3 regions of the Streptacidiphilus albus JL83 genome follow, and region 3 is predicted to be linked to each of the others. Evidence: riboswitches for the same ligand, from Rfam matches in the RefSeq annotation. Region 3 holds a riboswitch; each other region holds the start of a gene.
What was found. A riboswitch is a leader RNA that binds a small molecule or an ion and turns the genes downstream of it on or off. The one in region 3 is predicted to bind cyclic di-AMP.
Positions count from the first base shown of each region.

Region 1: it holds a riboswitch for cyclic di-AMP, as region 3 does, so the genes downstream of both, BS75_RS09340 (C40 family peptidase) here and BS75_RS47080 (glycoside hydrolase family 16 protein) in region 3, are expected to answer to the same signal.
Region 2: it holds a riboswitch for cyclic di-AMP, as region 3 does, so the genes downstream of both, BS75_RS05330 (C40 family peptidase) here and BS75_RS47080 (glycoside hydrolase family 16 protein) in region 3, are expected to answer to the same signal.

Region 1 is NZ_JQML01000001.1:2,155,081-2,162,057, forward strand. Features, by position in the region: gene BS75_RS09340 (C40 family peptidase) at 120-1,211, opposite strand; cyclic di-AMP (ydaO/yuaA leader) riboswitch at 1,222-1,374, opposite strand; gene BS75_RS09345 (C40 family peptidase) at 1,692-2,690, opposite strand; gene BS75_RS09350 (NYN domain-containing protein) at 2,943-4,418, opposite strand; gene BS75_RS09355 (hypothetical protein) at 4,522-4,791, opposite strand; gene BS75_RS09360 (rhomboid family intramembrane serine protease) at 4,941-5,780, shown strand; gene BS75_RS09365 (Lrp/AsnC family transcriptional regulator) at 5,777-6,058, shown strand; gene BS75_RS09370 (aminotransferase class V-fold PLP-dependent enzyme) at 6,087-6,977, opposite strand, start outside.
Region 2 is NZ_JQML01000001.1:1,217,920-1,228,655, forward strand. Features, by position in the region: gene def (peptide deformylase) at 1-373, opposite strand, end outside; gene BS75_RS05295 (MurT ligase domain-containing protein) at 513-1,769, shown strand; gene BS75_RS05300 (type 1 glutamine amidotransferase) at 1,800-2,528, shown strand; gene BS75_RS05305 (6-phosphofructokinase) at 2,846-3,871, shown strand; gene BS75_RS05310 (2-hydroxyacid dehydrogenase) at 3,966-4,961, shown strand; gene BS75_RS05315 (cytochrome c oxidase assembly protein) at 5,135-6,094, shown strand; gene BS75_RS05320 (zinc-binding dehydrogenase) at 6,149-7,135, opposite strand; gene BS75_RS05325 (NUDIX domain-containing protein) at 7,289-7,783, opposite strand; cyclic di-AMP (ydaO/yuaA leader) riboswitch at 8,371-8,490, shown strand; gene BS75_RS05330 (C40 family peptidase) at 8,493-8,984, shown strand; gene BS75_RS05335 (Gfo/Idh/MocA family protein) at 8,989-9,981, opposite strand; gene BS75_RS05340 (8-amino-7-oxononanoate synthase) at 10,090-10,736, opposite strand, start outside.
Region 3 is NZ_JQML01000001.1:7,132,111-7,142,846, reverse strand. Features, by position in the region: gene BS75_RS31435 (cysteate synthase) at 1-786, shown strand, start outside; gene BS75_RS31430 (MbtH family protein) at 1,013-1,228, shown strand; gene BS75_RS31425 (protein kinase domain-containing protein) at 1,273-2,673, opposite strand; gene BS75_RS31420 (Pr6Pr family membrane protein) at 2,865-3,491, shown strand; gene mctP (monocarboxylate uptake permease MctP) at 3,544-5,175, opposite strand; gene BS75_RS31410 (DUF3311 domain-containing protein) at 5,172-5,531, opposite strand; cyclic di-AMP (ydaO/yuaA leader) riboswitch at 5,847-6,017, shown strand; gene BS75_RS47080 (glycoside hydrolase family 16 protein) at 6,023-7,228, shown strand; gene BS75_RS31400 (methyltransferase domain-containing protein) at 7,552-8,370, opposite strand; gene BS75_RS31395 (FAD-dependent oxidoreductase) at 8,425-9,876, opposite strand; gene BS75_RS31390 (NAD(P)-dependent oxidoreductase) at 9,971-10,736, opposite strand, start outside.

The DNA of each region.
Region 1 (6,977 bases), 5.0 Mb from region 3:
TCAGATCACCATGACTGTCGTTATCTGTGTGCCATCTGTCACATGACGGGACGACAGTGGCTCCGCCCCGGGCGGGGAGCCCGGGGCGGAGCCACTGGTGGAACGGTTCGTCAGATCCCTCAGAACCGGCGGATCGCGACGATCTGGCCGAACCAGCTGATCGGCTGGACCGACACGTCGTAGCCGTACTCCGGGGCGTTGAGCAGCATGCCGTTGCCGGCGTAGAGGCCGACGTGGGCGCCGCTCTCCAGCACGATGATGTCGCCCACCTTGGCGTCGGCCAGCGAGGCGACCGGGCTGCCCTCGGTCTCGTCGGAGTAGGAGTAGTGCGGCAGCGTGATCCCGGCCTGGGCGTAGGCCCACATCACCAGGCCCGAGCAGTCGAACTCGTTCGGGCCGGAGCCCTGCCACGCGTACGGCGCGTTGCCGACCTTGCTCATGGCCGCCCGCATCGCGGTCGCCGCCGCGCTGGAGATGCCGTCCAGGCTGATGCCGCCCACGGAGCCGCTGCCGCCGTTGCCGCCGGCACTCGTGCCGCCACCGGCCGTCGTGCCGCCACCGGCCTTGGTGCCGCCGCCGCCCACGCCGGCGCTCGCCGCGACCTGGGCCCGCTCGGCCGCGGTGAGCGAGTCGAGCACGCTCTGCGCCGCCGCGAGCTTCGCCAGGGCGCTGGACTTCGCCTTCTGCATCTGCGCGAGCAGCGCCTGCTGCTGCTTGAGCTCGGCCGTGGCCTCGGCCTTCTCCCGGGCCAGGACGGTCTGCTGCGCCTTGACGCTGCCCAGCAGGTTGGCCTGGGTGGCGTCGAGCTCGCCCTGGGTGGACGCCTGGTCCAGGTAGTCCGTCGGGTCCGACGAGAGCATCAGCTGCATGGAGGGGTCGAACGCGCCGTCGCGGTACTGGGCCGCCGCCTGGGCGCCCAACTGCGCCAACTGCGCGTTGACCGCGGCCTGCTGGCGCGCTATCTCGTTCTGCAGCTGCGAGACCTTCTGCTGGATCGCCTGCTGCTCGCCCTGGGCCTGGTTGTACTGCTCGCCCTGGGTGGTGGCCGCCTGCCGGTCCGCCGCCACCTCGCTCCGGGCCTGGTCCAGGGTCAGCTTGGGCGCCGCCTGCGCTGCCGACTGCGCGGAGATCGCCACTGCGGTGGCGGCGGCGGCCGTGAGGACCACGGCCCGGGTACGGCTGGGCGCTTTGGGACGACGATGGGACGCCACGAAGGCGAGCTCCTTCTTCCTCGATCCGCCTACCGGGTGAGCTGACGGGTTCGGGCTGGAAGATCGCCCTACAACGCCTCACCGGCAACCACACCGGCCTGACGTCGATTCACCCCGAGGAACGAGTGGTTCCCCGGCTCCGAGTTGTCGGCACTCCCCTGACGGGTGCCCTGCGCACCCCTGCCACGCCTCGGACTCGGCGGGAACCCCGCCGCCACCCGAGGTGGGCGGTCGATTCAGCGGTGGTTCGGGAGTCGACACTAGTGACCCAACCGTGATCCGTTCAAATCATTGGAAGAAAGAAGTTCTTGATGACTCGTAGGGGTACCGACTCCCGTACGGTACGCAGTCGGAGTATGACCGTATGCCCACGACATCCGGACCAAAAAGGACGGAACGCCACAGCAGTCACAATCGCTGTGGCGCACGTCACACTGTGGGACGGAGGGGGAAGCGGCCGCCCGGACTCGACGGAGGGGTTCAGACCCGGCGGATGGCGACGATCCCGCCGAAGTCGCTGATCGGCATGATGGAGACGGTGTAGCCGTACTCGGGGGCGTTCACCACCATCCCGTTGCCGGCGTACATCCCGACGTGGGCGCCGTTCTCCAGCACCACGATGTCGCCGACCTGGATGTCGGAGAGCGAGACCGCACTGCCCACCGACTCGTCCGCGTAGGAGGAGTGCGGGAGCTGGATGCCGGCCTGGGCGTAGGACCACATCACCAGGCCCGAGCAGTCGAAGGAGTCGGGGCCGGCCGCGGCCCAGACGTAGGGGGCGACCCCGACCTTGCTCAGCGCCGCCCGCATGGCCGTGGCGGCGGCCGAGGAGATGCCGGAGAGGTCGACCTGGCTCGGCGACATGGTGCTGCCGTTGTGGGCGATGGTGCCGTAGCCGCCGCCCCCGCCGACCTGGTCCTGCTCGGCCGGGGTGAGCGCGTCCAGCACCGCCTGCGCCGACTTGAGCTTGCCCAGCGCGGTGGCCTTGGTGGACTGCATGGTGGACAGCAGCGCCTGCTGCTGCTGGAGCTCGGCCGTGGCCTCGGCCTTCTCCCGGGCCAGGATGGCCTCCGCCGCCGTGACATTGGACAGCAGGGCGGCCTGGGTGGAGTCGACCTCGCCCTGGGCCGAGGCCTGGTTCAGGTAGGCGCTCGGGTCCGAGGAGAGCATCAGCTGGACGGCGGGGTCCACCGCGCCGTCCCGGTACTGGGCCGCGGCCTCGCCGCCGAGCTGCGACAGCTCCTTGTTGATCGAGGCCTGCTGGGCGGCTATCTCGTTCTGCAGCAGCGTCACCTTCTGCTGGATCGCCTGCTGCTGGCTCTGCGCGTCGTCGTACTTCTGCGTCGCCACGTCCGCCGCCTGGCGGTCCGCCGCCACCTCGCTCTTCGCCTGGCTCAGCGTGAGCGTCGGTGCAGCCTGCGCCGCGGCCTGCGCCGAGAGCGCCACGGCCGTGGCCGCGGCCGCGGTGAGGACCGTCACGCGGGCACGGCTGGCTTGCTTGGGGCGGCGGTGTGAGGCCACGGAGGCTCGGTTCCCTTCCGGCAACCGTCGCTCGGCGACATGGCGCATCCCCCGATGCGGCGCCCAGGACGAGGACGGGAACCCCCGTGTCACCCGGCCGGGCGATCGTCAGGACAGAGGTTCGAGAGCAGAGACTAGTGAGACCGGCTCAATCTGTCGCCCTCGGGGCGAAAACAGTCTGCATATACGTCAAATGTCGGGATTGACCTATCAGGTGCGTACGAGTCGCCTGAGCAGCATCGACGAGGGCACCGGCCGGGCGCCCGCCTTCCGCACCCCGTCCGCCACCTCCCGGTCGGTGGAGACGACCACCACCGGGCGGCCCTCCGGCTCCGCCCTGACCAGTCGGCGGATCAGCTCGTCCGCCGTCTCCCCCGAGCGGCTGAACAGCACCCGCACCCCGCGCGGCGGGGCCATCGGCACCGGCGCGTCCAGGTCCTTGCCGTCGAAGACACAGGTCACCTCGGCCCCGCTGTGCGTCGCCAGCAGCGACAGGCCGTTCAGCAGCCGCGCCCGCTGCTTCTCCAGCGGCAGCGAGGGGTAGCCGGTCTTGGTCACGTTGTAGCCGTCGACCAGCAGGTGCACCAGCGGCAGCTGGAGCAGCTGGTCCAGCAGCGCCGGGTCGTCGGCGTCCAGCGCGCGCCGGGCGACGTCGTGCGGCGAGGCCGTGACCGGCCGTACCGCCTCCACCGACTCCGCCGGACGGCCCGAGAGCGGTGGCAGCCCCAGCTCCCGCTGGAGCCCCTGCGCCCCCTGCAGCACCACGTCCAGCAGCAGCCGCAGCCGCATGTCCTCGGCGCTGCGCCCCTCGCGGGAGGCCCGCTTGGCCGCCTCCAGTGCCGCCTCCGACTCGGCCAGCCGGTGCTTCAGCCGGCGCAGCTCACTGTCGGCCGAGCCGCGCTCGGTCGCCCCGGAGGAGCGCAGCGCGTCCAGCTCGGCCGTCACCTTGCGGGTGGCCGCCTCGGCCCGCTTGGTGTCCGCCTCCAGGCTGCGCAGCTTGCGGCGGAGCGCGTCGCCGTCCTTCTTCGCGGCCTCCAGGTCGATCCGGCTCCGCTCGGACTCGGCCCGGGTGGTCTCCCGCAGCGCCGACAGCTCCGCCTGCAGCTTCTCGATCAGCCGGGCGGACTCGGCGGCGGCGCCCTCGGACTCGGCCCGCTCGACCTCCTCGCCCGCGTCCGCGACCAGCTTGCTCCAGCCGGCCGGGCGCAGCAGGTAGGCCACGGCGGCGACGTCCTGGGGGTCGACCGCCGCCGGGACCAGGCCCGACTCCAGCGCGGTGACCAGGTCCGGCTGGCCGGTCCGGACCCGGTCCGCTATCCGCAGCCGGAACTGCGGCTCGGCCTCCAGCGCGGCGGCGATGGCGGTCGCCCCGCGCCGGGCCCGCTGGACCGGGGTGAACTTGGCGTACGGGCGCAGCCGGGCGGGCAGCTCGGCGGAGGGGACGGCGGCCAGCGCGTCGGCGGCGATGCCCACCACCCGCCGCCGCACGCCCTCCGGCAGCGGGCGGTCGAGCTGCTCCTCCGGCGGCGCGGCGGTCTCCGCCGCGGGCCCGGCGTCCGCAGTGGCCCCGGCGTCCGCTGTGGCCCCGGCATCCGCGCCGGGGCCGGCCGGCACGGCAGGGACCGGCGCCGCGCCGTCGGGCCCTCCCAGGCCCTCGGCGGCGTCCGCCCTGGCTCTCTCCACCACGTCCCGTACTCCGATCCGGTCGCCGGGCCGCACCGGCCCGTTGACCTATTCTCGCCCGTCCCGCCCCCCAGTCGTCACTCCGCCACTGCTCGAACCCGCTGTCCTACTCGGTCCGGGCCGCCTGCGCCGCCGCCTCGGCCTCGGCGCCGGGCCGGTCGACCAACTCGATCTGGTCCACCGCACTGCACCAGCGGCAGCGCACCGACTCGACGGTCTCGCTGAGCACCTCCTGCTCCTCGACCCGGGGCTCGCCGGCGAGGTCGAGGTGGACGAACTCGACCACCCGGGAGGAGCGGGTGACGTCGAAACGGGTCAGGTTGCCGCACAGGGTGCAGCGCCACCGGGTCCCCTCGGTGGGCAGGGGGACAGACATGGGGCGTCCTCTCGGTTCGCGGGGCGTCCGGAGCAGGCCGGACACGGCTACCCGAGCAACCCTAGGGCCTCCCCGTGACGGTGCGGCACCGTCCCCCACACGCCGCAGCCGACGGTGTCGTTTTTGTCCGGTCAAGGAATGCTTGGGACATGCTCCCCTTCTCCGGCGCACCCCCGCCCGCCCGCCCGTGGACCCTGCGCGCGACCGGCCTGCTGCGCACGGCGGCCACCGCCGGGACGGACGGACGGCTCCGCCGGCTGCCGCTGGTGACCTGTCTGCTGATCGCCGTCAACAGCGTGGTGTTCCTGATCGGGCCGGTCTCCGGGCTCGACCCGCTGTACGGGGAGGGCGCGCACCGCGCCGCCGCGATCGCGGCCTACTACCAGCACTGGGGAGTGGTCCCGCGCGAGCTGCTGGACAACCGGGCCGGGCCCGGGGAGTCCCTGGGCGTCCCGGCGCTCTCGGTGCTCAGCGCGATGTTCGTGCACGCCGGCTGGGTGCACCTGCTCGGCAACATGATCTTCCTGTACGTCTTCGGCACCCTGGTCGAGGCCAGGATGGGACGGCTCTCCTTCCTCCTCTTCTATGTCGCCGTCGGCTACCTGGCGACCTACGGCTACGCGCTGGTGGAGCAGCACGGCGCCAACGGCACGGTCAGCCTGGTGGGGGCCTCGGGGGCGATCGCCGGGGTGCTGGGCGCCTGCCTGCGGCTCTACCCGAGGGCGCGGGTGACCGTCGTGATCCCGCTGCTGCTGTTCCTGCCGCTGCGGTTCCCGGCCTGGCTGGTGCTGGTGCTGTGGTTCGCGATCCAGGCCCTCTCGGTGCGCAGCGCCGCCGCCGGGCAGCCCGACGTGGCGTACGTGGCGCACCTGATCGGCTTCACCGGGGGCTTCCTCTTCGCCTGGCTGCTCTACTGCCGACGGCGCGGCTACGCTGGGCCGTCCGCCCTTCCACCGTCCCTCCCACCGTCCCAGGAGACCCTCCAGTGATCACCGCGATCGTGCTCGTCAAGGCCAGTGTCGACCGGATCCCCGAGATCGCCGAGACCATCGCGGCGCTGGAGGGCGTCAGCGAGGTCTACTCCGTCACCGGCACCTACGACCTGGTGGCGATGGTCCGGGTGCGGGCGCACGAGGACCTGGCCGACGTGATCCCCGGCCTGCTGAACAAGGTGCCCGGCGTGGAGCAGACCGAGACCCACATCGCCTTCCGCACCTACTCGCGGCACGACCTGGACGCCGCCTTCGCCCTGGGGCTCGACGGCTGAGCAGGCCGGCCGCGAGGGCCGCGGGCGGTCAGACCCGGCGGGTGTCCGGGACGCAGCGCCCGCCCTCGGTCCGGTAGGCCCACTGCGCGCCCTGGGTGACCAGCTCGCGCACGGCGGCGACGAAGCGCTCCACGTGCTCGTCGGGGGTCCCCGCGCCGAAGCTCACCCGGATCGCGTTGAGGCTGCGCTCCCCCGGCAGCGAGGCCTCGGGGGCCCCGCACTCGGACGGGGCCGCCTCCTCGCCGCCGAGCAGGGTGCGCACCAGCGGGTGGGCGCAGAACAGTCCGTCGCGGACGCCGATGCCGTACTCGGCCGAGAGCGCGGCGGAGAAGTGCGAGCTGTTCCAGCCCTGGACCACGAAGGAGAGCACGCCGACGCGCGGGTGGGCGTCCCCGAACAGGGTGAGCACCCGCACCTCGGGGATGTCCGCGAGCCCCGCCCGCAGCCGGGCGATCAGCTGCTGTTCCCGGGCGACCAGCCGGTCGAAGCCGGCCTCGGTCAGCGCCCGGCAGGCGGAGGCGATGGAGTAGGCGCCGATGACGTTCGGCGATCCGGCCTCGTGCCGGGACGGGCCCTGGTGCCACTCGACCGCGACCGAGCCGTCCGCCTCGCGGGCGACGGTGCGGCTGGCGCCGCCGCCGGCCAGGTAGGGCTCGGCGGCGTCGAGCCAGTCGCTGCGGCCGGCCAGCACCCCCGCGCCGAAGGGCGCGTACAGCTTGTGGCCCGAGAAGGCGACCCAGTCGACGTCCAACTCCCGCACCGACACCGGGTGGTGGGGGGCGAGCTGGGCGGCGTCCAGGACGATCCGGGCACCGTGCCGGTGGGCGGTCGCGGCCAGCTCGCGGACCGGCCAGATCTCCCCGGTGACATTGGAGGCGCCGGTCACGCAGACCAGCGCGGGACCCGCCCCGGCCTCGGC
Region 2 (10,736 bases), 5.9 Mb from region 3:
GGTCCTGGCCCCGGACCAGCGCCCTGTCGTACCGGGGCGTCTGCGCGCGCAGCCCGGGCAACGAGAGGCAGCCCTCCTCGCCGGCCACCTCGACCCCGTCGGCCTCGACCAGCACCGGGTTGACCAGGTGCCCGAGGTGGCGGACGTCCTCGTCGTCGGGGCAGTCGTAGACGAACACCCGCAGTCCGACGCCGATCTGATTGGCTGCCAGTCCTACCCCGTCCTCGGCGTACATGGTGGCGAAGAGGTCCTCGACCAGGCGGGCGAGGGCGTCGTCGAACTCCGTGACGGTGGCGCAGGGGGTGCTGAGCACGGGTTCCGCCCAGGGCGTGACGGGGTGGACGGTGCCGGTACTTCCGGGAATGCGGGACATGTTGCAAGATCGTACGACGGCACCGACCACCAGCTCCCCGAGCAGGTGTCCCCGAAGCCCTGGCCAAGGGGGGGCTCCTGGGAAAACGGCCGGTGCCGGTAGGCTGAGCGCGTCTGTACCGAGGAGGAGAGCGACCCTGATGCCAGCGAACCCCGAGTCGGCCGGGCCTTCGGCCACGCTGCCCCCGCGCGCCAAGCTCGCCGTGACGGCCGGCAAGGTGGCGGCCGCGGTCTCGCGCACGGCCGGACGCGGCAGCGGCTCCGTGATCGGCGGCAAGGTCGCACTGAGGCTCGAACCTGACCTGCTGCGGGCCCTCGCCGAGCACCTCGACGTGGTGCTGGTCTCCGCGACCAACGGCAAGACGACCACCACCCGGCTCATCGCCGAGGCGCTGAAGGCCGCAGGACCGGTGGTCTCCAACGCGCTGGGCGCGAACATGCCGGCCGGCATCACCTCGGCCCTGGCCGGCGCCTCCGAGGCGCGCTTCGGCGTGATCGAGGTCGACGAGAAGTACCTGGCCGGGGTGGCCCGCGACACCGCGCCCAAGGCCATCGCGCTGCTCAACCTGTCCCGCGACCAGCTGGACCGCTCCTCGGAGACCCGGATGCTCGCGGAGAAGTGGCGCGAGGGCCTGGAGGGCACCGAGGCGGTCATCATCGCCAACGCCGACGACCCGCTGGTCACCTGGGCGGCCTCCTCCTGCCGCCGGGTGGTCTGGGTGGCCGCCGGGCAGGCGTACCGCGAGGACGCCTGGTCCTGCCCGAGCTGCGGCGGCGTCATGCAGCGCCCCGGCGACGACTGGTTCTGCGCCTCCTGCGGCTTCCGCCGCCCGCAGCCGCACTGGGCGCTCAACGGCGACCACGTGATCGACCCGCAGGGCTCGGCCTGGCCGATCCAGCTGCAGCTGCCGGGCCGGGCCAACCTGTCGAACGCCACCAGCTCGGCGGCGGTCGCGGCGGTCTTCGGGGTGCACCCGCAGATCGCGCTGCAGCGGATGGCCGGGGTGCAGGCCGTGGCCGGCCGCTACGAGTCGGTGCAGGTGGCCGGCCGCGAGGTCCGGCTGCTGCTGGCGAAGAACCCGGCCGGCTGGCTGGAGACCTTCTCGCTGATCGACCCCGCGCCCGCGCCGGTGGTGCTCTCGGTGAACGCCCTGGGCGCCGACGGCACCGACACCTCCTGGCTCTGGGACGTCGACTACGAGCGCCTGGCGGGCCACCCGGTCTTCGTCATGGGCCAGCGGAAGCTGGACCTGGCGGTCCGGCTGGAGGTCGCCGGGGTGTACTTCCAGGTGGTCGAGACCCTGGCCGAGGCCGTGGCCGCGGCCCCGCCCGGCCGGATCGAGGCCATCGCCAACTACACCGCGTTCCAGCAGCTGCGCCGCGACGTGCGCGGCTGACCGGCTGCTGACGAAGAGGATTCCGAACTCATGAGCGAGAGCGCCCTGCGCCTGGTCTGGGTCTACCCCGACCTGCTGAGCACCTACGGCGACCGTGGCAATGTGCTGGTCGTGGAGCGGCGGGCGCGCCAGCGCCGGCTGGAGGTCGCCCGGATCGACGTCCGCTCCGACCAGCCCGTGCCGACCAGCGGCGACATCTACCTGATCGGCGGCGGTGAGGACCGGCCGCAGCGGCTGGCCGGCGAGCGGCTGCGGCAGGACCCGGGACTGCACCGGGCCGTGGAGAACGGCGCGATCGTCTTCGGCGTCTGCGCCGGCTACCAGATCATGGGCCACGAGTTCATCGACGACCGCGGGCAGCGCGCCCCCGGCCTGGGACTGCTCGACGTCTGGAGCACCCGCGGCGAGGGCGAGCGCCATGTCGGCGACATGATCGCCGAACCCGACCCGCGGCTCGGCCTGCCGACCCTGACCGGGTTCGAGAACCACCAGGGAGTCACCCACCTGGGCCAGGGGGTCTCCCCGCTGGCCCGCGTCACCGTGGGCGGTGGCAACGGGACCGGCGACGGAACCGAGGGGGCCTGGCGGGACACCGTCTTCGGCACCTACCTGCACGGACCGATCATGGCGCGCAACCCCGTCGTGGCGGACCTGCTGATCAAACTGGCCCTGGACGTCAGCGCGCTGCCGCCGGTGGACAACCACTGGTACGACGCGCTGCGCACCGAGCGCATCAACGCCGTCCAACAGCCGGCCTAGCCCGGAGATCCCGGACAGCACCCGGACAACAACCCGGACCGCCAGCCCGGGGGCAGGGACGCCCCCGCGAGGGCCCGGCACGGGCTCGCAGCACCCAGCCCCACGCGGGGCGGCGAAGGCGCCGCTCCCGCGTCCGTCCCGACCAGACCGGAGGTCGGTGAGCGGTATCATCGCGATGGGGTAAAAAGTCCGAATTGCCGCACCTTCACACGGGCTCCACATCCACGTCTACCACCAGTGGAACGGGGCCGGTACGGTGGCGTGGTCATCGGGTACGAAAGTCCGGTCGTCCGGTTCTGCTCGGGAGTTGCAAAGCGATGCGTATTGGTGTGCTGACCAGCGGCGGGGACTGCCCCGGTCTCAACGCCGTGATCCGCTCCGTGGTCCATCGCGGCGTGGTGGACCACGGCGACGAGATCATCGGCTTCATGGACGGCTGGCGCGGTCTCCTGGAGGGCGACTTCCGCGAGCTGACCCTCGACTCCGTCAGCGGCATCCTGGCCCAGGGCGGGACGATCCTCGGCTCGACCCGGGTGCAGCCCAGCCATCTCCGGGAGGGCGTGGCCCGCGCCAAGGCCTACTGCGAGGAACTGGGCCTGGACGGGATCATCCCGATCGGCGGCGAGGGCACCCTGAAGGCCGCCCGGCTGCTCTCCGACGGCGGGGTGCCCATCGTCGGCGTGCCCAAGACCATCGACAACGACATCGCCTGCACCGATGTCACCTTCGGCTTCGACACCGCCGTCTCGGTGGCCACCGAGGCGCTGGACCGGCTGAAGACCACCGCCGAGTCGCACCAGCGGGTCATGGTGGTCGAGCTGATGGGCCGCCACACCGGCTGGATCGCGCTGCACGCGGGCATGGCGGCCGGCGCGCACGCCATCGTCGTGCCGGAGCGGCCGTTCAACATCGAGCGGGTCACCGAGGTCGTCCGCGAGCGCTTCGAGCGCGGCAAGAAGTTCGCCATCGTGGTCTGCGCCGAGGGCGCCAAGCCCGAGCCCGGCACCATGCACTGGGAGGAGGGCACCGTGGACATCTACGGCCACGAGCGCTTCACCGGCGTCGCCACCCAGCTGTCGGTCGAACTGGAGCACCGGCTCGGCAAGGAGGCCCGCCCGGTCATCCTCGGCCACGTCCAGCGCGGCGGCACCCCGACGGCCTACGACCGGGTGCTGGCGACCCGCTTCGGCTGGCACGCGGTCGAGGCCGTGCACAAGGGCGCCTTCGGGCATCTGACGGCCCTCCAGGGCACCCAGATCAACCTGGTGCCGCTGGCCGAGGCCGTGGCCGACCTGAAGACGGTTCCGGCCGAGCGCTACGCCGAGGCCGAGACGGTCATCTGACGGTCCGGCTTTCGACCGTCCGGGGCGCGCCGCGCCGACATCATCCGCTTTGTCCGGATTGTCGGGTCGGCGCGCCTCGCTTAGCGTGGCCTTCATGGAGATCCTCGCCTACGGCGTGCTGGCCGATGAGCAACCCCTGATCGAGCGGGCCTTCGAGGGCCGCCACGCAGTCCACTGCCTGGACGTCTTCCTGAACGCGGACACCGCGCCGCTGGCCGCCGACCACGAGATCGTCAGCACCAGCGTCAACGCCCAGCTGGACGCCACCACCCTGCGGATCCTGGCCAAGGGCGGGACCAGGATGATCGCCCAGCGGTCCACCGGGTTCAACAACATCGACCTCGCGGTCGCCGAGGAGCTGGGCATCACCGTCGCCCGGGTCTCCTACTACTCCCCCTACGCGGTGGCCGAGTTCGCCTGGACGCTGGCCCTGTCGGTCAACCGGCGGACCACCCGGGCGGTGAACCGCACCCGGGAGTTCGACTTCCGGCTGGACGGGCTGATGGGGCAGGACATCCACGGCATGACCGTGGGCGTCGTCGGCACCGGCAAGATCGGCGAGTGCTTCGCCCGGATCGCCCACGGCTTCGGCACCACCCTGCTCGGCTGGGACGTGGCGGAGAACCCCGCCTGCCTGGAACTGGGCATGGAGTACACCTCGCTGGACCGGCTGCTGGCCGGCTCCGACCTGATCAGCCTGCACGTCCCGCTGCTGCCGGACACCCACCACCTGATCGACGCCGAGGCGCTGGCCGCGATGAAGGACGAGGCGATCCTGGTCAACTCCAGCCGGGGCGGCCTGGTCGACTCGGCCGCGCTGGTCGAGACGCTGCGCGAGGGCCGGCTGGGCGGGGTCGGGCTCGACGTCTACGAGGAGGAGACCGGGCTCTTCTTCTTCGACAAGTCGCTGGAGGTCGTCACCGACGACACCCTGGCCCGGCTGATGACCTTCCCCCAGGTGATGGTGACCTCGCACCAGGCCTACTTCACCCGGACGGCGGTGGGCCAGATCGTCGAGGCCACGGTGCGCAATGTGGACGACTTCCTGAACGGCCGGACCAGCGAGAACACCCTGATCCCGCGCGGCTGACCCGGCCCGGCCGGCCCCGGTCGGCACCGGGCGCGGCACCGGGGACGGCGCCGTGCCGACGCGCGGGCAGGGGGGCGCGTCCGGGAGACAAACCGGACAGTTCTACGCTGTTCCGGTAGGACGCACCGCTGTCAGCTGGAAAGCAGGAACCGCCGATGGGCTCCATGCCGGGTATGCCGGGCATGACGCAGGACCTCCCGCCCTGGACCCTGGCCCGGGTCCTCGCCTTCCACCCCTCGGCGAACTGGCCCTTCCTGATCGGCTGTGTGCTGCTGCTCGGGCTCTACCTGACCGGCGTGGTCCGGCTGCGGCGACGCGGCGACAGCTGGCCGGTCGGCCGCACCGTCGCCTGGGTGCTCGGCGTACTCACCGTCGCCCTGGTCACCACGACCGGGTTGGAGGAGTACGGCATGCAGATGCTCAGCGCGCACATGCTCCAGCACATGGTGCTGTCCATGTTCTCGCCGATCATCCTGCTGATGGGCGCGCCGATCACGCTGGCGCTGCGGACCCTGCCCAGCGGCGGCCGGGGCGGGCACGGCCCGCGCGAGCTGCTGGTCTCGCTGCTGCACTCGCGGTACATGAAGGTGATCTCGCACCCCGCCTTCACCCTGCCGCTGTTCATCGCCAGCCTCTACGGGCTCTACTTCACCTCGCTCTTCGACTTCCTGATGCGCTCCACCCTCGGCCACGAGCTGATGATGGTGCACTTCCTCGGCGTCGGCATGCTGTTCTTCTGGCCGATCATGGGCGTCGACCCGGGCCCGCACCGCCCCGGCCACCTGATGCGGATGCTGGAGCTGTTCATCGGGATGCCGTTCCACGCCTTCTTCGGCATCGCGGTGATGATGTCCTCCGGGCTGATGGTGCAGACCTTCGCCCACCCGGCGGCCTCGCTCGGGGTGAACCCGCTCTCGGACCAGAAGATGGCCGGCGGGCTCGCCTGGGCGTTCAGCGAGATCCCGACCTTCATCGTGCTGATCGCGCTGACCTTCCAGTGGGCCAAGTCGGAGGAGCGGCTGTCCCGCCGCAAGGACCGCACCGCGGACCGGGACGGCGACAAGGAGCTCAACGCCTACAACGACTACCTGGCCAACCTGCAGCGCCGTTCGGGAGCGCAGCAGCAGGGCTGAGCCCGGGTCACGCCCCGGGTAACGCCCCGGCCCGCACCCCCGGCCGAGGCGGCGTCAGGGCACCAGCAGGGTCTTGCCGACGGTCTCCCTGGCCTCGATGGCGCGGTGCGCCTCGGCCGCCGCGGCCAGCGGGAAGCGTCGGCCGACGAAGGGGCGCAGCCGTCCCTCGGCGGCGGCGGTCAGCGCCACCACGGTCTGCCGGCGCAGTTCCGCCGGCCCCCTGGAGCCGACCGCCGGGCCGAAGTAGGAGACCAGCGTGACCTGCCTGGCCGCCGCCTCCGCCGGGTCGATCGGCGCGAAGCCCCCGCTGGAGAAGCCGAAGGCGACGAAGCGTCCACCGGGGGCCAGCAGTTCGAAGGAGGTCCGGCTGATCTCCCCGCCGACCCCGGCCAGGGCCACGGTGACCCCCTCGGGCGCGGCGGCGCGGACCTCCTCGGCCCAGCCGGGCCGGGTGTAGTCGACGGCGGCGTCCGCGCCGAAGCCGCGCACCAGCTCCAGCTTGGCCTCGCCGCCGGCCAGCCCGATGATCCGCGCGGCCCCGGCGGCCCGGGCGAGCTGGACCGCCAGCGGCCCGACGGCCCCGGCGGCGGACTCGACCAGCACGGTGTCGCCGGGGCCGACGGCGGCCGTCTCGACCAGCGCCACGGCGGTGCGGCCGGTGCCGAGCAGCGACACCGCCTCGCCGGTGTCCAGGCCGTCCGGCAGCAGGTGGGCGTCGGCGGCGGCGAGCAGCGCGCGGTCGGCGTAGCCGCCGCCGGCCGGAACCTGTCCGGCGACCCGGCGGCCGAGCAGCGCCGGGTCGGCTCCCGGGCCGACCCCGAGCACGGTGCCGCCGACCTCGCGGCCGGGCGCCCAGGGCAGGGCGGCGGGGGCGAGCGGCGTCCCGGCCATCCGCCCGGCGCGGATCCGGGTCTCGATGAACTGGATGCCTGCGGCCTCCACCGCGAGCAGCAGCTGCCCCGGCCCGGGCACCGGATCGGGGTGCTGCTCCAGCACCAACTCCTCCGGGCTGCCGTACTGGTGGAGTCGGATGGCGCGCATGGGCGGGTCCCTTCGGCGGTGGCGGGTCGTGCTCCACCGACGCTAGGCCCGGCGGGCCCGGCCCGGCCTCGGGCGGCGGGCCGAGGCCGGGTCGGCCGTTGGCCGTGGGCCGTTGGCCCCGCGGCCGTGGGCCGTTGGTCCCGCGGCCGTCCGTCAGGGCGGGTTGGGCACGTAGCCGAGGTCGCGCGGGCGGGCCGGCGGGCCCTCGCGGCGCAGCTCGGCGAGGAGTTCGACCAGCCGCGGCGGCCAGAGCAGGTCCGGGCAGTCGGCCAGTTCCGCCGGGGTCCACCAGCGGCAGGTCATGATGCCGTCGTGGGCGAAGGACTCGGTGAGGTCGCCGACCGGGTCGCGGCGCGGCCCGGAGCCGAGGAAGATCACCTCGCGCTGCCGGGTGGGCACGCCGCGACGGGTGTAGTCGTGCTCCCAGATCCAGAGCGCCGGCCCCGGCACCACATCGGTCCAGCCGGTCTCCTCGACCGTCTCCCGCAGCGCCCCGGCGAGTTCGTCCTCGCCCTCGTTCAGGCCGCCGCCCGGCAGCACCCAGTGCAGGCCGACCTCGGGGTCGTCGTGGAGTTGCAGGAACACGGCGCCCTCGGGGTCCAGGACCAGGATCCTCGCGGCGCGGCGCGGTACTCGCTCGATGGTCATGGCGCGAGCCTACGGGCGGGGCGCGGCGGGTCGGCGGCTTTGCGGCGACCCGCCGGGTCGGTGCGCGCCCGACGGCGCGCGGGGGCGCTCGACGGAGCGGCGGGTATGTGGCGCGAATTCATGCACGCCGGGTCGGGCGCCTGCGGCGCGGGCTTATGCGCGGTCGCCCGACGGCGGAGCGCAGCCGGAATTACACCGTCCGGGGGGCGCCGCCGGGCCAATTCCGAACCTCACACATTCGAGTGACCCGGCACCGGGGAGGATTTCCCTCCGCTTTTTCGTTTTTCCAGACAACTATGCAGGTCAGAGTCGTGAAGCTGGCCAGAATTCGCCTTCTTCAGACTTGTTGGAAAATCCATACACCCGATCATTCAGCAGAGCCGGTTTCACTCTTTCGGCGGCCCGGAAACCAGGGGTGACAAGAATCACAGAATCCCGGTGAAGCGTGAAGATTGCCTAAAAGCATGTCAATACTGTCGGCCGAGCCACAAAGTCCTCGCCACCCCGGCGGGGCGGCCCGACCGGACGCCGAGTCTCGCCACCGGTCGGGCGCCAGGTGCGCACACACCTGACAGGCGAGAGCGGGAGACCCAGGTACGCCGGGACGGTGTGAACCGTCCCTAGGGGTGAAGCCACTGCGGTGGCCGGGCAGCTTTCGGATCCCGAACCCGACAGGGAACCTTTCGTAGGCGGTTCCGGAAGGATCCGCATGACTGCCTCCGAGCACGCCCATGCCCCGAACCGGTCCACCCGCGGCCCAGGCCGCTGGCGGGCGGCGGCCACGGCCGCACTGACCCTGGCCGCCGTGGCCGGGAGCACCCTGCTCGCGGCCGCCCCGGCCGACGCCGCCACCATCGAGCTCAGAGCCCTCACCATCGCCGCGTCGAAGCACGGCGACCCCTACATCTACGGCGCCCAGGGCCCGAACGCCTTCGACTGCTCCGGCCTGACGTACTACTCCTTCAAGCACGCCGGCCGGCGGCTGCCGCGCACCGCCCAGGCCCAGTACGACAGCGTCGAACACATCTCCCGGCGCAGTCTGCGCCCCGGCGACCTGGTCTTCTTCCACGACGGCGACTACGTCTACCACGTCGGGATCTACGCCGGGAACAACCGGATCTGGCACTCGCCGCACCCCGGCGCCTACGTCAGGCTGGAGCGGATCTGGACCAGCGAGGTCTGGTACGGCCGGATCAGATGACCCGTCACTCCCCCGGGTAGCGCACCCCGGTCCGGGCCCTGGCCGCGTCCAGGGTCGCCATCACCTCCAGGGTGCTTCGCCACGGCACCAGCGGACTCTCCGTCAGCCCCGCGCGCAGGCAGCGCATGGCCTCCTGCGCCTCGTGGGCGTAGCCGAGGCCGGTGCGGGGCACGGAGAGCACCTCCGGCGCCGCCCCGTCCTCGGAGCCCCGGTACAGGTGCAGCTCCTCGGCACAGAAGAACGGCGCGGGCAGCTCGATCCGGCCCAGGTCGCCGGAGACCACCGCTCGGACCGGCGTGCCGGAGACGATGCCGCAGCTCAGCGTGGCCACCGCGCCGGAGGCGTAGCCGAGCAGCAGGCCGGTGTTGGCGTCCACGCCCTCGGGGGTGAGCGCCGACCAGGCCTCGACCCGGTCCGGGGCGCCGAGCAGCAGCTGGGCGAAGGAGACCGGATAGACGCCCAGGTCGAGCAGGGCGCCGCCGCCGAGCGCGGGGTCGCGCAGCCGGTGGCTCGGCTCGAACGGACCGGGCAGGCCGAAGTCGGCCTGGACGGTGCGCACCTCGCCGATCGCGCCCCCGGCGACCAGCTCCAGCATCCGGCGGACGGCCGGGATGCAGTACATCCACATGGCCTCCATCAGGAAGGTCCCGCGCTCGGCGGCGAGGTCGATCAGGGCGCGGGCGTCCGCGCCGTTCAGGGTGAACGGCTTCTCGCAGAGCACGGCCCGGCCGGCCTCCAGGCAGAGCCGGGCGGCCTCGTAGTGGGCGTGGTGCGGGGTGGCGACGTAGACGATGTCGACCCCCCGGTCCGCCGCCAGTCCGGCCCAGCTGCCGTGGGCGCGGGGGATGCCGAAGCGGTCGGCGAAGGCGCGGGCGGAGGACTCGCTCCGGGAGCCGACGGCGACCAGTTCGGCGTCGGGCAGCAGCTGGAGGTCGTGGGCGAAGGAGTCGGCGATGGAGCCGGTGGCGAGGATGCCCCAGCGGATCGGTTCGGTCATACGATCATCAAACCCTCGGCGGCCGGAAAGGTCGAGGGCCTGCCCACGCCTCGGGAGCGGCCGTCACCCTCCGGGGCCGCCGGTCACCCCGGCGGCCCGTACCGGCCGTCACACCAGCGGCGCGGTCCGGACGATCACGTCGACGGCGAAGCCGATCTCCTCCTCCGTCAGATCGGCGCGGGCGGTGAGCCGCAGCCGGGACCAGCGGTCGGGGACGGACGGCGGCCGGAAGCAGCCCACCGCGAGGCCCTTCTCCCGGCAGGCCCCGGCCCAGGCCAGCGCCGCGACCGGGGAGTCCACCCGCACCGACACCACGGCCGCCTGCGGCCGGGAGACCGGCAGCCCGGCCTCGGCCAGGCCGTCCGCCAGGGCCAGGGCGACCTGCCCGGCGCGGGCGGCGCGCTCCGGTTCGGCGCGCAGCAGCCGCAGCGCGCCGAGCGCCGCGCCCACGGCGGCCGGGGCGAGGCCGGTGTCGAAGATGAAGGTCCGGGCGGACTGCGCCAGGTGCTCGATCACCCGGCGCGGGCCGACCACGGCCCCGCCCTGGGAGCCGAGCGCCTTGGACAGCGTCACGGTGGCCAGCGTGTCCGGCGCGCCGGCCAGGCCGGCGGCGGCCAGCGCGCCCCGGCCGCCGGGGCCGAGCACCCCGAAGCCGTGGGCGTCGTCGGTGAGCAGCGCCGCACCGTGGGCGCGGGCGGCGGCGGCGAGCCCGGTCAGCGGTGCGGCGTCGCCGTCCACCGAGAAGACCGAGTCAC
Region 3 (10,736 bases):
GCGGACTACGCCGACGCCATCGCCCTAGGCGACGCCTTGGCCCGGCTGCCCGGGTTCACCGCCGAGGGCGGCACCCGCAATGTCGGCCGCCGCGACGGCCTGGCCACCGTGCTGCTCTCCGCGGTGGAGGCGATGGGCGGGCTCCCGGCCTACTACGTCCAGGCCATCGGCAGCGGGGCCGGGGCCATCGCCGTCCACGAGGCCGCACTGCGGATCAGCGCCGGCACCGCAGCTGATCAACAGCCCTCGGGACTACCGCAGCTGATCCTTGCCCAGAACTCCTGCTACGCACCGGTCCATCAGGCCTGGAACTCCGGGGTCCGGCCCTGGGAGCGCGACTCCGAGCGGGAGCAGCAGGAGCAGCGGGAGTCCTGCGGGCGGGCCTTCGCACCGGAGCTGACCAACCGTCGGCCGCCCTACGACGTGGGCGGCGGCCTCTGCGAGGCGCTGACCCAGAGCGCCGGGCAGGTCCTCGTCGCCGACGCCGCGGCGGCCCGCGCGGCCATGGAGACCTTCCGCGAGCTGGAGGGGATCGACATCGAGCCGGCCGCCGGCGTCGCCCTGGCCGCGCTGCGGGACGCGGTGCGCGGGGGCCGGATCGACGTCGACGGCCGGGTTCTGCTCAACATCAGCGGCGGCGGGCGGGACCGGCTGGCCGCCGAGCACGAATTGACCTGCCATCAGCCCGATCTGGTGGTCCCGCGCGAGGCGTTCCGATGTCCCGAGCAGATGGCCGAGGTGGCCGCCGGGGCCGCGGTGCGCCGAGTCGAGTCACTGGCGTTCTGAGCGAACCGTCGCTCCGGCCGAACCGTCGCTCCGGCCGAACCGTCGCCGCGACCGAACCGGCGCTGCGACCGAACCGGCGCTGCGACCGAACCGGCGGTCCCACCGAGAAGTTCACCCGGCCGACGCCCGGCGGCGGCCCCTCGTTCGCCGCAGTCGATCATGGTCGGTCGATGGCGGCTACGCTGAGACCGCGCCGACCGAGACACCGTTGAGAGAGGAAGCACTCATGGCAAACCCCTTCGAGGACGCAGACGGCACCTACCTGGTGCTGGTGAACGAGGAGAACCAGCACTCGCTCTGGCCCGCCTTCGCCGAGGTCCCGGCCGGCTGGACGGTGGCCCACGGCCCCGACGGACGCCAGGCCTGCCTCGACCACGTCGAGGCCAACTGGACCGACATGCGACCGGCCAGCCTGGTCCGCGCCATGGCCGAGGACAACTGAGCCGAGGACAACCGAGTCCAGGACAATCGAGTCCAGGGCGACCGTCAGCCGGTGGCCGCGCCGGGCCCGGTGGAGAGGGTGATCTGCACTCCGGCGCCGTCGTCGACGACCGTGCCCGGCTTCGGAACCTGGGCGCAGACCCGATGCGCGGCGACCGAGGTCCCCGGGCAGCCGCCGAGGCCGACGCCGGCCACCCGCAGGCCGTGCTCGCGCAGCACGGCCCGACTGCCGGCCAGCGAGCGGCCGGTCAGATCGGGCGCCAGCTCATGGTGGGTGCCGGTGACCGCGCCCGCCACCGAGCCGCCGACGGCCGAACCGGACTTGGCTCCGGAGCCGGCCCCGGGGGCAGATCCGCCCCCGGAGCCGGCGACCTGGTAGGCCGCGACCCCGGAGATCAGCACGACCGCACCGGCCACCGCGAGCAGCACCCGGCGGGTCCGGCGCCGGGGTGTCCGGCGGCTTGCGGCCCGCTCCTCGCGCTCGGCCGCCCGGGCCGCGCCGCGCCCCGCCGCCCGGGCGCCCAACTGGACGGTCGGGCCGCCGGCCGGCACCTCGGTCACTGCCGGACCGCCGACCGTACCGGTGGCCGCCGAGGCCGCGTCCAGCTGCCGCAACTCCTGCTCCACCGCCGTGCGCATGGCCGCCGCGTCGGCGAAGCGCAGCTCCCGGTCCTTGGCCAGGGCCCGCAGCACCAAACCGTCGCAGGAGCGCGGGACGGCGGGTGCGAACGCCGAAGGCGGCTGCGGCTCCGCCGAGATCTGCTGCCAGCCCACCGCCAGCGCCGACTCCCCCACGAACGGGGGCCGACCGGTGAGCAGTTCGAAGAGCAGGCAGGCGACGGAGTAGAGGTCCGCGCGGGCGTCCACGCTCTCGCCGCGCGCCGCCTCCGGCGAGAGGTAGTCGGCGGTCCCGATCACCATGGCCGGATCGGTCAGTGTCATCCCCCGGTCCTGCACGGGGCGCGCGATGCCGAAGTCCATCAGCTTGACCGCGCCGTCCTCGGTCACCATCACGTTGGCCGGCTTGATGTCCCGGTGGATGATGCCCTGGGCATGCGCGTGGGCGAGGCCGTCCAGCACCGTGTGGGTCAGCTCCAGGGCCCGCCGCACCGGCAGCCCGGTGGCGGGCGGCTGCCCGGCAGTCCCCTGCTGCCCCTGGCCGAGGCGCAGCAGGTCGAGCAGGGTGGTGCCGTGGATGTACTCCATGACCAGGTACGGCAGCAGCGCGCCGTCGACCGTGTCCTCGCCGCTGTCGAAGACGGCGACGACGGCGGGGTGGTTGAGCGAGGCCGTGGACTGCGCCTCCCGCCGGAAGCGCGCCAGATAGGTGGGGTCGTCCGCCATCCCCGGACCCATCACCTTGACCGCGACCGGGCGGTCGAGCCGGGTGTCCTGCGCCAGGTGGACCTCGGCCATGCCGCCGCGCCCCAGCAGGCGCTCCAGCACGTACCGACCCCCGAGAACCCGTTCCTGCTGCATTGCCCACCCGTCTCTGGACCACCGCGACGACCCGCACACGTCGGCCGCACCCTAGCGGGCAATCTTGTGGGATTTTTGTGCCCCCGCCCCGAGGAGGGCACCGGCAGCCACGTTACTTACTGGTAGCGCCCGGCGGCGACGGTCTGTACCTTGCCCCCATGGCACGTAACCACACACTCGTCGGCGTACTCCGGATCGCGCTCGGACTGCTGGCGCTGATCGCCCTGGCCGTCGGGCTGGACCGGGACGTCCACGACCACGACGGCGGCAACTTCATCTTCTACTTCACCAACCTGTCGAACCTCTTCGGCGCGGCCGTGCTGCTGACCGGCGGAGTCGCCCTGCTGCGCGGCCGACCCGGGGTGCCCGACCTGCTGCGCGGCGCGTCCGCGCTCTACCTGATCATCACCGGGCTGGTGTTCTGGACGCTGCTGTCGAACACCATCGACGCGCAGACCATCGTCTGGCAGAACGACGTGGTGCACGGGGTGATGCCGGTCGCCCTCCTGCTGGACTGGCTGCTGCTGCCGCCGAAGGCCCGGATCGCCCTCGGCCGCGCCTCCTCCTGGCTGGTCTTCCCGCTGGCGTACCTGGCCGTGTCCCTGCTGCGCGGCCCGATGGTCGGCTGGTACCCGTACGACTTCCTGGACCCGCGCGAGCCCGGCGGCTACGCCCATGTCACCACCTGGTCGGTGATCGTCACGGTGGTGTTCGTGGTCTTCACCCTGATCCTGGTGGCCGTGGGCAACCGGCTCCGCCCGCGCGTCGGCGCCGACGCGGCCTGACCGCCCGCGCCGCCCGGCCCGCGCCGACACGGCGGGGACGGGCGGCGCGGGATCAGCCGACCGGTGATGCGGGCTCCGGGGCCAGGCCCAGCTGGTAGTCGGCCGGAACGGTCTCGTCCCGCCCCCCGGGCGCCTTGAACGCGCGGAGCAGCAGGGTGCCGACCACCGCGACGGCGAGGTTCAGCACGAAGGCCGTCACCCCGACGTAGCCGATCTGGCCGATCAGCGGGATGGTGGCCGAGCTGCCGCCGAAGTGCGAGTGCGGCTTCCCGGCGGCGGCCACGCCGTAGGCGGTCCAGGTCCCGTAGGCCATGCCGGCGGCCCAGCCGGCCAGCAGTGCCCAGGGGTGGAGCCACTTGGAGAACAGCCCGCTGACGATCGCCGGGAACGTCTGCAGGATCCAGATGCCGCCGAGCAGTTGCAGGTTGATCGAGAACTGCTTGTCGATCCCGAGCACGAAGCCCAGGGCGCCGAGCTTCACCACCAGCGAGGCGAGCTTCGCGACCTGGGTCTGCTGGGCGGCGGTGGCGTCCGGCTTCAGGAACTCCCGGTAGACGTTGCGGGTGAACAGGTTGGCGGCGGCGATGGACATGATCGCCGCCGGGACCAGCGCCCCGATGCCGATGGCGGCGAAGGCCACCCCGGCGAACCAGGAGGGGAACATCCTGGCGAACAGCTGCGGCACCGCCAACTGGGCGTTGTAGCCGGTCACGCCCTTGCCGATGCCGGCCGCGATGGCCATGAAGCCGAGCAGCGACAGCAGTCCCAGCATCAGCGAGTAGGCCGGGAGCAGCGCCAGATTGCGGCGGACCGTGTTCCGGCTCTTGGCGGCCAGCAGCCCCGTCGCCGAGTGCGGGTAGAGGAACAGCGCCATCGCCGAACCCATCGCCAGGGTGGCGTAGGCCCATTGCGCGCTCGGTCCGGTGACCAGCGAACCGCGCGGCTTTCCGGTGGCGGGGCTGGTCTTGGCCAGGGCCGCGGCGGACTCGTGGAAGATCTGGCCGTAGCCGCCGAGCCGGATCGGGATGTAGATCACCGCGACCAGGACCACGATGTAGACCAGGGTGTCCTTGACGAACGCGATCAGCGCGGGGGCGCGCAGCCCCGAGGAGTAGGTGTAGGCGGCGAGCACGGCGAAGGCCAGCAGCAGCGGCAGGTCCTTGGCGAAGCCGCTGGAGCCGCCGATGTCCATCGTGTCCAGCACGGCCTGGATGCCCACGAGCTGCAGTGCGATGTAGGGCATCGTCGCCAGGATCCCGGTCAGTGCGACGGCGAGCGCCAGGTAGCGCGAGCCGTAGCGTCCCCGGGCGAAGTCGGCCAGGGTGACGTACCCCTTGCTGCGCGCCACCGACCAGAGCCTTGGCAGGAAGAGGAACACCAGCGGCCAGGCGAGGATGGTGTAGGGCACCGCGTAGAAGCCGGCCGCGCCGACGCCGTAGACCAGGGCGGGGACGGCGATGAAGGTGTAGGCGGTGTAGAGGTCGCCGCCGAGCAGGAACCAGCTGACGATCGTGCCGAAGCCGCGTCCGCCGAGGCCCCACTCGTCCAGGTGGAGCGGGTTCTCGGCCCGGCGCCAGCGGGCGGCGAGGAAGCCGACGACGGTGACCACGAGGAAGAGCACGATGAAGACGGTCAGCGAGACGGCGTTGGTGTGCCCGGCCGCCGAGATGGTGAGTCGGCTCATCGTCCGGCCCCCTCGGTCGGCGCGCCGTCGGTGCCGCCGTCGGCGCCGCTGCTGCCGTTGCCGGCCCCTGGGGGCGGGTCCGCCCGGCGGCGGGCCTCCTCGCGGCGGATCAGCAGGTAGGCGCCGCCGGTGAAGACGCCCGAAACGATCACCCAGAGCAGTTGGTACCAGTAGAAGAACGGGATCCCGATGAACGCGGGCCGCAGCCTGGCATAGGAGTTGACCCAGAACAGGGCCACGAAGGGAGCGAGGAGGAGGATCCCGCAGACCACCCGGGTCGGCGTGATCACGGGTAATCCGACCGCCGGCGCGGGCGGCGGACCGGACAGCGGGGCGGACGGTGCGGTGTCGGCCATGGTGACGGCTCCCTTGGTGCTCGATGGGGTGCGGTCGGCGGCACTCTCCCGAGGCGCCGCCGTGCGTTCATGCCCATCGGAATCTAGGCCAATGACGGGCGCACGTCACTAGGATGTCCAACTGTCCGACCGGACCGACGACATGCTCGTACAAGGGTTCACCGATCCGCGTGGTTCGTCCGATCCGCCCCGGTCCGTCCCGATGTGAGACCGGGCACAACCCATTGTCCGGGCGGGACTCGTCTGCCTACCCTGCATACTCCGCCGTGGGCGGACCACGCCGCCGGGACGCCGAATCCTGTCCACCCGCCGGCGGGCTGTCGAGCACCGAATCGGACAGGAGCGGGGGAACCAGGTAAGTCGCCGTCGCCGCACCGCCCGCAGGGCGCCGCGGCCCACGGCTCGGGGTGAAGCCGCACCACCGGCGGCCGGGCTTCCTCAGGCCCGAACCCGACAGCTCACCTCGCAGGCGTGTCACGAGGAACACCGACATGCGTCTCCCTGCCATACCCGCGCGCCTCTGTGCCACCGCCGGCGCTGCCGCACTGATCGCCGTCCCGCTGGCCGGACAGGCCGTCGCCGCCACCGCGTCCGCCCCCACCGTCACCCAGGACCGGCTCACCCCGACGTCGATGACGGCCGGCGTCGCCACCACCGCGGGCCTCACCGTTCACGCCAAGTCCTGCTTCACCGCGAAGACGCTGGGCGTCGGCGTTCGCGACAAGGCCGGCGACAACCTGGACTTCCCCGGCTCGGCCTCGAACGTCCGGATCTGCCCGGCCGGCGTCTCGATCACCACCGGCAGCCGCACCCTGCCCGCCGGCTCCTACACCGAGTTCGGCTTCTGGCAGGACACTGCGGGCGCCTGGCACAACCTGGCCTCGCACACCCTGACCGTCGCGCCCGCCGCGACCACCAAGCCGACCGCGCCGGCCACGCCCACCCCCACGCCCACGCCCACCCCGAGTGCGCCCGCCACTCCCCCGGCGACCGCGACCTCCGGCTCGCCCGTCGCGGGCCAGAAGCTGATCTGGTCCGACGACTTCAGCAGCCCGATCGCCTGGGGATCGACCTGGGTCGGCGACACCACCACCTCGTTCCAGTACGGCAACCACAACCCGAACGACAACAAGCTCGACTGGCTGGACCCCTCGGCCGTGAGCGTCGCCAACGGCGTCGCCACCTTCACCGCGACGCCCTCCACCCATGTCCTGGAGAACGGCAAGACGGCCTGGAACACCGGTCTGCTCACCACCGAGGGCTCGACCCAGGGCTTCCAGGTCAAGACCGGCGAGTACGTCGAGACCCGGGTGCAGCTGCCGACCGCCGCCGGCGCCTGGCCCGCGCTGTGGACCTGGAAGAACGGCAACGGCGAGATCGACTCCTTCGAGTACCACCCCGACAACCCGAACCTGCTGGAGCTCACCAACCATGTGAACCCCGCGCAGGACTACTACACCGACGCCAACGCGATCGCCCCGGGCAAGTGGGTGACCATCGGCACCTACTACGGCGCCAACTCGGTCAGCTGGTACGTCAACGGCACCAAGGTCTACTCGGACGGCACCGGCGTCGGCGCCAACTGGTCCGCGTACCTGATCCTCAGCCTCTCGGTCAGCGCGGGTGAGTACCACCCGGCCCCGACCGGCAGCGCGCCGATCACCTTCGCCGCCGACTACGTCCGCGTCTACGGCTGACCTCTCCGCCCAGTCCAGATCGGCGTGGCCGACCAGCGCGAGGCTCCGGTTCCAGAGCTCGGCGCGGGCCCGGGGGTCGTACGCCTGGGCGGCGGCGCGGGTGTCCCGGGTGCGGTCGAAGAACCGGCCGGTCGTCGCCGCCGGCCCCGGGTCGCTCACCAGCCGCTGGGTGGCGGCGCCAATCCGACCGGCACGGTGATCGAGGCCGACGGCGGGGGCCCGGCTGGTCACGCTGGGCTGCACCCGACGTCCGGGCCCGGCGTCCGGGCCCGGCGTCCGGGCCCGGCGCGCGGGCCCGGCGCGCGGGTCCGGCGTCCGCGCGGCTACGCCGACGGGCGACGGCCCCAGGCGGAGACCAACGGGGCGGTCGCCAGGTCCAGCCGCCCGGTCTCGACGCTCGCCAGGTGGCGGTCCACCTCCTCCTCCGTGGCCAGGCCCGCCGCCACCAGCCGGGACCGGATCTGCCGGACCGTCGCCGCCTCCAGCACGGTGCAGGCCGGTGACGTGATCGGGAAGTAGGCGTCGGCCTGGACCTCCTCCAGGCCGGACTCCCGCAGTACCCGGGGCAGGGTTCGCCCGTAGGCGAGGTCCGCGCCGCGCTCGGCCATCAGCGCGCGGAAGCCCGAGCGCAGCCGGTTGGCCAGCCGCTGCTCCGGTCCGGACTCGTCCGGGCAGAGCAGCGGCTGCAGCCCCGGATCGGCGTCCTCCAGCAGCAGCCAGCCGCCGGGACGCAGCGCCTGCACCATCCGGCGCAGGGCCTCCTCCCGGTCGGCGACATGGACCAGCACCAGCCGGGCGTGGACCAGGTCGAAGCCGCCGGAGGGCGGCGGGTCGGCGGCGACGTCGTGCCGCAGCACCTCGACCGTCCCGGCCCCGGCGTCCTCCTCCGGCGCGGTCCAGGACGGGTCGATGTCGGTGGCCAGCACGAACCCGCCCGGGCCCACCCGCCGGGCCAGCCCGGCCGGCACGCTGGGGCCGCCCGCCCCGACCTCCCAGCAGCGCATTCCGGCGCCGATGCCCAGCCGGTCCACATGCCTGAAGGTCACCGGGTCGAACAGCTCGCCCAGGGCACCGAAGCGGATCACCGCCTGCGACTGCTGGTTGTCGAGCAGATATCCGTGTTCCGCCTGGTGCTCCGTCATCCCCCGAGCATCTCAGATCCCGGTCGCACCACCCTTCACCTGCCTCTGCTGCGCCTACGCCGCCGAGGCATCGGGATCGGCGGCGGGCGCGGCAGGCGCGCGGCGGAAGAGCCGGAGGCGGAGGGCGCGCGCCAGGAGCCGGGGGCTGGCCAGGGAGTCGGGGTGGGCGAGCATGGTCGTGGTGCGGGCCACCCGCTCGCTGATGACGGCGTCGGTGACCGCGAGCTCGAAGAGCAGCCGACCCACCCACCGGATGAGTCGGTAGCCGCGCGGGTAGGGCCCGTCCACGTGCGGCAGTTCCAGGTCGGCGAAGGTCGAGACCTGCCAGGCGGCGTCGACGACCACCTTCACCTGCTCGAAGTAGCCGCTCGCCGGTTCGCGGAGGGAGGTGCGCGGGGCGTGCAGGTAGGCCGACAGGCAGGAGGCGTGCAGCATGGCCGAGGTCATGCCCTGGCCGTAGACGGGGTTGAACGAGGCCACCGCGTCACCGGTCGCGACCAGCCCCGCCGGGAACCGTCGGAGCTCGTGGAAGTCCCGCCGCCTGCTGTCGGCCTGATGGTACGTCACCACCTCGCTCACCTGCTTGGCACGCTCGGCGATGTCGCCGAACACCTGGGGGAAGTCCTCGCGGCAGCGCCTGCCGAACTCCACCGCGTCCCGGCTGGGGCGGTCGTCGGCGTAGCCGGCCACCAGCACCATCCAGCGGTGGTCCTCGACCAGGATCACCCCGCCGATCCGGGGCGGGCTGCCAGCGGCCGGGTCGGCGGCGGCGGTCGAGACCACGTTCCAGGCCTCGCTTACCGCGCCGTCGTGCTGGAAGACGGAGGTGGCGTAGTTCAACTTGATCGGCATCCGTCGCATCGGCGGACGCTCCCAGCCGCTCTCGTCCAGCCAGTCGCCGAGCCGGCTGGAGCGGCCCATCGCGTCGACCACCAACTCGGCCTCCAGAGTGACCTGCTGGTCCGAGCCCAACGGGGTGTACCGGGCGCCGACCACCCGGTCCCCGTCGAAGTCGAGTCCCTCGGCCAGGCCGGTGACCCGGCGTATGTTCCCGACCGCGAGGGTGCGGCGGTGGATCAGGGCCTCCAGAAAGGGACGGGTGCTGACCAGGACCGTCCAGTCCTGGTCGATCGGCGCGGTGACCCACCGTCGCCCGTCGGTGTAGAACCACTCGCGGGAGCCGTCCCGGGGCGGGGTCACCGCTCCGGCGGCCACCGCCTCGGCGGCGAACCCCGGGAACCAGCGCTCCAGTTGGACCACGCCGGCCGGGAGCAGCGCGTGCACCTGGCTGCCCTGCGGCACCCCGGGGCGCGGGCCGCCGGTACCGGCCGTGCCGTCGCGCTCGACGATCACCACCTCCTCGGCGTGCTCGCTGAGCACCCGCGCGGCCATCAGCCCGGCGACGCTGCCGCCCAGGACGACGGCCCGGCGCAGCGAGATCCCGCCCCTGGCGGGCGGAAGGGCGTCGGAGATCTGCGCGAAGAGCTGTGCGGATGAGCCGGCCACGGTGGGAACTCCTCTTGCCGCAGGGTGAGTTCATCGTTCGCTGACGGAATTCTGCCACTGTTTTCCGGTCAGCACCGGCCGTTCGCACGTGTGCTCAGCCGCGCAGCCGGGTGCCCGCCTGCTCCTCCAGCAGGGCGACCGCGAGGAGTTCGCCGTCGACCGGGCCGTAGCGCTCAAGTGCCTCCTGATGGAGACCGCGTACCCGCTCGGTGATGGTGTGCGGCGTCGCGAGTTCGGCAGCCATCGAGGCCACCACCGCGAGCTGGTCGTGGATGCGGTCCAGCGGGTAGGAGGCGAGGTAGTCGCCGGCGAACAGGGACGACAGGTCGCGGCGGATGAAGTCGCTGCCGGCCGCGCTCTCGGCGAGGGTGTCGCGCAGCACGTTGAGGTCGACACCGGCCCGCTGTCCCAGCAGCAGGGCCTCGGCGGTGGCCGCCGCCTGGCCGAACCAGAGCAGGTTGATCAGCAGCTTGACCGTGTAGCCCGCGCCGGGGCCGCCGACCAGGGCGATCCGCCGAGGGTCCGCGACCAGCTCCAGCAGCGCCCGGTGGCGGGCGAGCAACTCGCCGTCCCCGCCCACGAACAGCCGCAGCGAGCCGCTCGCCGCGTCGGCCGGGCTGCCGCCGATCGGCGCCTCCAGCACCCCGATCCCGCGCGCCGACGCCCGTTCGCGGAGCGGCGCGGCAGCGGCGGGCGCATTGCTGGACATGTCGATCCAGGTCGCCCCGGGAGCCAGGGCCGCGAGCACCTCCTCGGTCACGGCCGCCGCCACCTCGGCCGGCCCGGGAAGCACGGTGATCAGCACCTCCGCGTCGGCCGCCACCGCGCACGCCGAGGGCCGCCACTCGGCGCCGCAGTCC